Linked DNA regions of Planctopirus limnophila DSM 3776. The protein of the gene in region 1 interacts with the protein of each later gene in a pairwise test. Links are inferred from orthologs where the notes say so. Each region holds a gene or a part of one and is shown in the gene's direction. Other genes may lie near its edges. The genes, in order: PLIM_RS01865 and PLIM_RS09715.

Evidence for each region.
Region 2: the proteins of PLIM_RS01865 (region 1) and PLIM_RS09715 interact in binary tests that used the Escherichia coli proteins (3 or more experiments, as listed by UniProt). The link is inferred for Planctopirus limnophila DSM 3776 from one-to-one orthologs.

Annotation. Positions count from the first base shown.
Region 1 is NC_014148.1:446,510-449,733, reverse strand. The notes cover bases 271-3,175. They hold PLIM_RS01865 (PTS sugar transporter subunit IIA), read left to right. Parts: upstream 271-1,440; coding sequence 1,441-1,911; downstream 1,912-3,175. Other genes in these bases: ptsP (phosphoenolpyruvate--protein phosphotransferase), read left to right, coding at 2,442-3,175; PLIM_RS01860 (HPr family phosphocarrier protein), read left to right, coding at 2,068-2,352; hpf (ribosome hibernation-promoting factor, HPF/YfiA family), read left to right, coding at 801-1,145; PLIM_RS01875 (PQQ-dependent sugar dehydrogenase), read left to right, coding at 271-482. Outside these bases: more of PLIM_RS01875, read left to right, coding at 1-270; more of ptsP, read left to right, coding at 3,176-3,224. UniProt on the Escherichia coli protein: Seems to have a role in regulating nitrogen assimilation.
Region 2 is NC_014148.1:2,446,477-2,449,990, forward strand. The notes cover bases 248-3,442. They hold PLIM_RS09715 (sensor histidine kinase), read left to right. Parts: upstream 248-554; coding sequence 555-3,242; downstream 3,243-3,442. Other genes in these bases: kdpC (potassium-transporting ATPase subunit KdpC), read left to right, coding at 248-546; PLIM_RS09720 (response regulator), read left to right, coding at 3,247-3,442. In the rest of the region: more of kdpC, read left to right, coding at 1-247; more of PLIM_RS09720, read left to right, coding at 3,443-3,514. UniProt on the Escherichia coli protein: Member of the two-component regulatory system KdpD/KdpE involved in the regulation of the kdp operon. KdpD may function as a membrane-associated protein kinase that phosphorylates KdpE in response to environmental signals.

The DNA of each region.
Region 1 (3,224 bases):
TGAGAAACGTCTGGCGGATGGCATTTGATCGAGCGACAGGAGTCCTCTGGGCAGCCGATGTCGGTCAGAATCTGTGGGAAGAGATCGACATCATTCAGAAAGGTGGCAACTACGGCTGGAGTGTCCGTGAGGGTTTGCATCCATTTGGGAAAAATGGAAATCGCAGCAGCCAGGGGATGATCGACCCGATCTTCGAATACAACCATGATGTGGGAAAATCCATTACCGGTGGATTTGTCTATCGCGGCGAAAAAGTACCCGAATTGCAGGGGAAGTACCTCTATGCCGATTACGTTTCGGGCAAGCTGTGGGCACTGGATTACGACAGCAAGGCTCAGAAAGTTGTGGGCAATCATCTCATTCCCAGTCAACAGCTCCCTGTTGTGAGCTTTGGAGAAGACGAAAAAGGTGAGGTCTATTTCATGACAGTCACTGGCAGTGGTAAGGGGATCTATTCTTTCCAGCCAGGTGGATCTCACTGAGACTGAAATGCACCATAAAACGGTGATGGGACGTTGATCGAGCAGTCGCTGACGCCAGGTTGCTCAAGGAGAGCAAGTTGCAACTGAAGAATTGGCATTGAGTTGCAATCGCTGATTTGCATTGACGCAAGTTCGACTGCCAATACAATCGGCGAACATTGTTTCAGTGAGTCGAAAGTCGAACCCGCAGGATGGCTGTGCTTGGTTGCATCAATGCCGTTTGTTTTGGATGCCTCCAGACACAGGTTCGTTGGAAGATGTGAGTGATTACAGGATTTTGAGTGACGAGCCGCTGTCGCTCTTGAGGAGTTTTCAACCGTGCAAATAGCGATTACGAGCCGACATGGTTCGATCAGTCCCGAAGCTCAAGAGTTGATTCGCGAAAAGTCCGAAAAGCTGTTGACCTACTTCGCCCGAGTGACTTCGATCAATGTCACCGTAAGTTTCGAGCATCACAGGGCGACTGTGGAAATCCTGGTGGATGCAGAGCACAAGCACGACTTTGTGGCCACAGATACAGGCGACGAAGTGATTCCCGTCTTCTATGCCGCTCTGCACAAGATGGAGCAGCAGATTCATAAATATAAGGAAAAAGTGCAGGATCATAAGGGGGGGCCGACTGCCGCCGATGTGGCCACGCTCCCTGCTGAAGGTGAGAAATAATCAGCATCACTCGTTGATGATCAGTTCCTGAACGAACAATCGTCATCAGAGAAAAAGAGAAAGTGCGGCCTCTGGATGGAATTGCACTCGCCATCTGGGCACACTGTTTCGTTGCAGGAGTTGATAGTGGTACTTAATTGCGGTACCAGAATGAGGTAAGGACTGGAGTTTCATCACACGACGTCAGTCGAGTGCAAAGCTGCTTGTCAAAACGCTTGATACGTTTTCCGTTTTTGTCATATTCCCGGCTGGGCCAAAGTCCAACGGGTCCGGTTGTCCGAAGCAGAGGTGTTTCATGAAGTTGTGCGACTTCGTTGTTCCTGCGGCAATTGTGCCCGATCTTCAGGCAACAACCAAAGAGGCGGCCATTCGAGCAATGGTGTCCAGCCTCTGTCAGTCGGGAGTAGTACCGGCCAGCGATGAAGAGGGGATTGTATCGGCAATTCTCAAGCGTGAAGAGCTTGGTTCCACCGGGATTGGCCGTGGTGTGGCTGTGCCTCACACGAAGCATCCTTCGGTGGATCGACTGATTGCCACAGTGGCCCTTTCTCACACTGGCGTAGATTTTGCAAGCCTTGATGGCGAATCGGTCTACATCATGTTTTTGCTGATCTCGCCGCCTGATCGTCCGGGCGATCATCTTCGTGGATTGGAAAATATTTCCCGGCATCTCAGGAATGACAACTTCTGCAAGTTTTTGAGGCAATCGAAGACACACGAAGCGGTTCTTGAGTTGCTTAAGGAAGCAGACAACAACGAAATCTAGTTTTTTGACCAGGAATCATTTCCTTGGGAGCAAAATCTGTTGGAGAGAAGACCCTGACCGGTACTTGCTGACAGATGCCTGAAAAACCTGGCGAGATCATCATTGATCCGATTCGTGTTACTGATCTGATCCGTGTTGCTGAAAGGAGCAGCCGGTATGAGCCAGATGATTCACCGCAGAAATGTCATCGTACGAACAGAGCATGGACTCCATTTGAGCCCTTGTTCCCGTGTGGCTCAGGCGGCTTTGAAGTTTCGTTCGCAAGTCTGGCTGACAAAAGGTTCCGTACGAGCCGATGCCAAAAGCGTACTCGATCTGATGACCCTGGCAGCCGGCCCGGGAGCCGAACTGACGCTGGAAGTCACTGGTGATGACGCTCCTGAGGCAGTGGAAGCGATTCTACACCTGTTCGAGTATGATCTGGTCAGTGCCTCGTCCTGATAAATTCCTCCTGCATGACTCATGCGGAGGAAAATTCTCTGCAATTGAGTGTCTCTTCTGATAATTGGATCGATGGAGGATTGGACGGCATGCTGGTGAAACACGGGATTGCCGTCTCTCCAGGAGTAGCCATTGGTCAGTCGATGGTGCTCGGGGCTGAGTCTTTTCGAATTCCTCAACGCTTCGTGAGTGTTTCAGCCGTCGATGCTGAAATTAATCGCTTTCGCATCTCGCTGCAGGCCGTCTGCACAGAAATTGAAGAAAACGAGCGTGTCGCCCGCGAGCGTCTCGGCAAACAGTATGCAGCGATTTTCACAGCTCATCTGATGATGGTGCAGGATCATCGGATTGTCGACGAAATCGAATTGCTCGTCCGGCAGAAATGCTTCTCACCCGAATTTGCCGTCAGCCGCGTGTTCCGTCAGTACGCCAAGAAGTTTCAGAATCTTGGTGTCCCTTATCTGGCTGAGCGTGCGACCGATATTTTTGATCTCGAAAAGCGAGTTCTCCGGCAATTGCTGGGAGAACGGCGGGAAGAACTGCGAAATATCCAGGCGCCAGTACTGATCCTCGCACATAACCTGACTCCCAGTGAGACCGCGAGCCTCGATAAAGCCTATGTTCTTGGGTTTGCGACGGAAGTTGGCGGTACCACCAGCCATACAGCCATTCTGGCCGGCGCGCTGGAACTCCCGGCTGTGGTGGGAGTGGGGAATTTCCTATCGGATGTTGCCGGAGCAGACACCGTTATTATTGATGGCAGCCACGGTGCTGTCATTATTGATCCTGATGCAGAAACTCTGGCTCGATACCGTGCGGTTGAGCAGGAACACCGCAACTTTTCCAATCGCCTGGAAGCGATCCGCACTCTG
Region 2 (3,514 bases), 2.0 Mb from region 1 along the record:
GTACTGATCGCTATGACCATTCTCACTGGCGGTGTCTATCCACTGGTGGTAACTATCGTCGCTCAAGTGGCGTTTCCGAGGCAGGCCAACGGCAGCCTGATTCAACAAGGAGAGCAAATCACTGGTTCAGAACTGATCGGGCAGCCGTTTTCTCGCCCCGTATACTTTTGGGGAAGGCTCTCGGCGACTGGTCCTCACCCTTACAACGCAGCGGCATCCAGCGGTTCCAATTTCGGCCCGTTACATCCGGGGCTCAAAGAAACTGCCGAAGATCGCATTCTGGCCCTGCACGCGGCAGGTTCTTCGGGCAAAGTGGTTCCGGTCGATCTCGTGACCGCCTCCGGGAGCGGACTCGATCCTCACATCTCTCCGGCGGCAGCCGAGTTCCAGGTGCCAAGAATCGCCGCAGCGAGGAAAATGTCGGAAGGAGCCGTGCGTGACCTCGTCTCCCAATATACAGAAGGCCGACAACTTGGAATCCTTGGGGAGTCTCGTGTGAATGTACTGCGACTGAATCTTGCTTTGGATCAACGTCAGGGAAATTGAGGCCGTCTATGCCTGATGCTCGTCCCAATCCTGATGATCTGCTGGCCAAGGTGCAGGCCGAAGATACTGAGTCCACGCGTGGCTCGCTCAAAGTATTCTTCGGCTACGCTGCCGGTGTCGGGAAAACTTATACGATGCTGGAAAATGCTCAGCGAGCGAAAGCGGCTGGGCGTGAGGTCGTCGTCGGTTATGTTGAACCACACGGTCGCCCGGAAACGGAGGCATTGCTCGCTGGTCTCGAAGTCCTTCCGCTGCGTGAGTTTGAGTATCGTGGCGTGAGGCTGCGAGACTTTGATGTCGATGCCGCTCTGGCTCGAAATCCCGACCTGCTGTTGGTAGACGAACTCGCCCATACGAACGCGGTCGGCTGTCGCCATGAGAAACGCTGGCAGGATGTCGAAGAGCTTCTCGAAGCCGGGATCAATGTCTGGACAACGCTGAATGTTCAGCACATTGAGAGCCTGAATGACGTCATCGGCCAGATCACGGGCGTCACCGTGCGAGAGACGGTTCCCGACCGGGCGTTTGATCTGGCGGACGATCTGGAACTTGTCGACATCACACCAGAAGAATTGCTACACCGACTCAAGGCAGGCAAAGTCTACGTTCCCGATCAGGCTCAACGAGCGATTCAAAGCTTCTTCCAGAAGTCGAACCTTACCGCACTTCGGGAACTTTCGCTGCGACAGGCGGCTCGACGCATTCACACCGATGTTGAGTCGGCTCGGCGAGAGAAGGCGGCAATCCAGCCGTGGGCCACTGCCGAGCGGCTGCTGGTCTGCGTGGGGCCGAGCCCCACGACCGCACGTGTCATTCGCACCGCTCGACGGATGGCGGCGGCTCTCGATGCACCTTGGCTGGCGGTTTCTGTTGATCTCACCGGCGAACCAGCGAGCAGTCCTCGAAAGCAGCAGGTCAGCCAGCATTTCCGCCTCGCCGAACGCCTGGGAGCGGAAACGGTCACATTGGCTGGGCAGAACGTCTCGGAAACGATTCTCGACTATGCGCGTTCTCGCAACGTCACCAAGATACTGATCGGCAAGACGAATCAGCCTCGCTGGCGGCGACTGCTCGCTGGCACCGTCGTGGATGACTTGCTTGAAAAGAGCGGCGACATCGACGTGTATGTCATTCGCGGCGAGGAAGAGAAAACAGCACACGCTCCCGCCCGAACAGCATCGACTACTCAAAAGCTCCCGTACTTCTGGGCGGTTGGACTCGTCAGTCTGACCGGGTTGCTCGCTTACGGACTTCGCTTTCTGCATCTCGCTGATGCGGAAGCAAACACAGTGATGTTATTCCTGGCGGCAGTCGCCTGGACTGCCTTCCGTTATGGCCGGGGGCCAGCCGTGTTTGCGAGCGTGCTGGCCGTGCTGGTTTTCGATTTCTTCTTCGTCGCACCGTTCCACACCTTCGCCGTCGCCGATACGCAGTATGTTGTTACGTTTGCGGTCATGCTGACCATCGGGCTGGTGATCAGCACGCTGACATCTCGACTCCGGGCACAGATCGAGAACACTCGCCTGCGAGAGCGACGGACTTCTTCGCTTTACGAACTAGGCAAGCAACTGAGTTCTTTGTACGGGAATGTGTTTCTCGTCGGAGCGGCAGGTGGCAAGGTCGCCGAGATGGTGGGCGGTGAAGTGGCGATCTACTTACGTCAGCCATCCGGCCCGCCCGAACTCGCTTTCGGGCATGACACCACAATTGTCAAGCATTCAGTGAGTCTACCCGTGGCACAGTGGGTCATTGAACATGATCAACTTGCAGGGGCCGGTACGAATACACTTCCCAATGCCGCGGCCCTGTTCTTCCCTTTGACCGGCTCACAAGGCACACACGGTGCGATTGCTATTCGAGTGCCGGACACCGAGCGATTGCTCGACCCCGAATTCCGCCGTCTTCTGGATGCGTGTGCCAATCAACTGGCGTTGGCACTGGAACGAGACCAACTCGCTATCGAGGCCGCAAACGCTCGCATTCAGGCGGAAGCCGAACAAGTCCGGAGCAGCCTGCTCAGTAGCGTGTCTCACGACCTCAAAACTCCCCTGGCAGCCATTGCCGGGGCCAGCAGCAGCTTGTTGGAAGCCACGTCGCTGGACGAAGAGACACGCCGTCAGTTGCTCGAGACCGTGGCCGATGAAGCGGCACGTCTGAATCGTCTCCTCGAAAACATCCTTCAGATGTCGAAGCTGGATGCAGGGGCAGCAGTTCCCCTTTGCCAATGGCACGTCTTGGAAGAACTGGTTGGCTCGGCACTCCATCGCACTCGTCGTGAACTGGCCCAGCATGACGTTGCTGTCCAACTCTCAAGCGAACTGCCGCTCTTGTACGTTGATGGACTGCTTATGGAACAGGTGTTTGTCAATCTTTTCGAGAATGCGGCACGTTATACACCGGAGGGAACGAAAGTGACAATCCGGGCGGCGCTCGATGGTGATCACGTGCGGATCGGTATTTCGGATAACGGGCCGGGACTGCCTGCCGGTGCCGAGGAGCGAATCTTCGACAAGTTCTATCGAGCGTCTCCAACGGCTGATGGTGGTCGAGGCAGTGGTCTTGGACTCGCCATCTGCCGGGCTATTATCAAGGCCCACGGCGGCACTCTCGTCGCTGCCAACCGACCCGGTGGCGGTGCCGAATTCGTGATCCGTTTACCGGTTTCGAAGGATGCACCGCAAGTCATGGTAGAATAGAGCAATGCAAGCCAACAGCCATCACATTCTGATCATCGAAGATGAGCAACCGATTCGCAGGTTCCTCAAGGCCTCGTTATCGAACGAGGGCTATCGGGTCAGTGAAGCAGTGGCCGGTGAAGAAGGTTTGCGGATGGCGTCGGCCCAACCACCCGATCTTGTGATTCTCGATCTGGGTCTGCCCGACCTCGATGGACAAGACGTGCTCAAGCGGCTTCGGGAATGGTACACTTCTCCTGTGATCGTCCTCTCCGCACGGGACCAGGAGACGC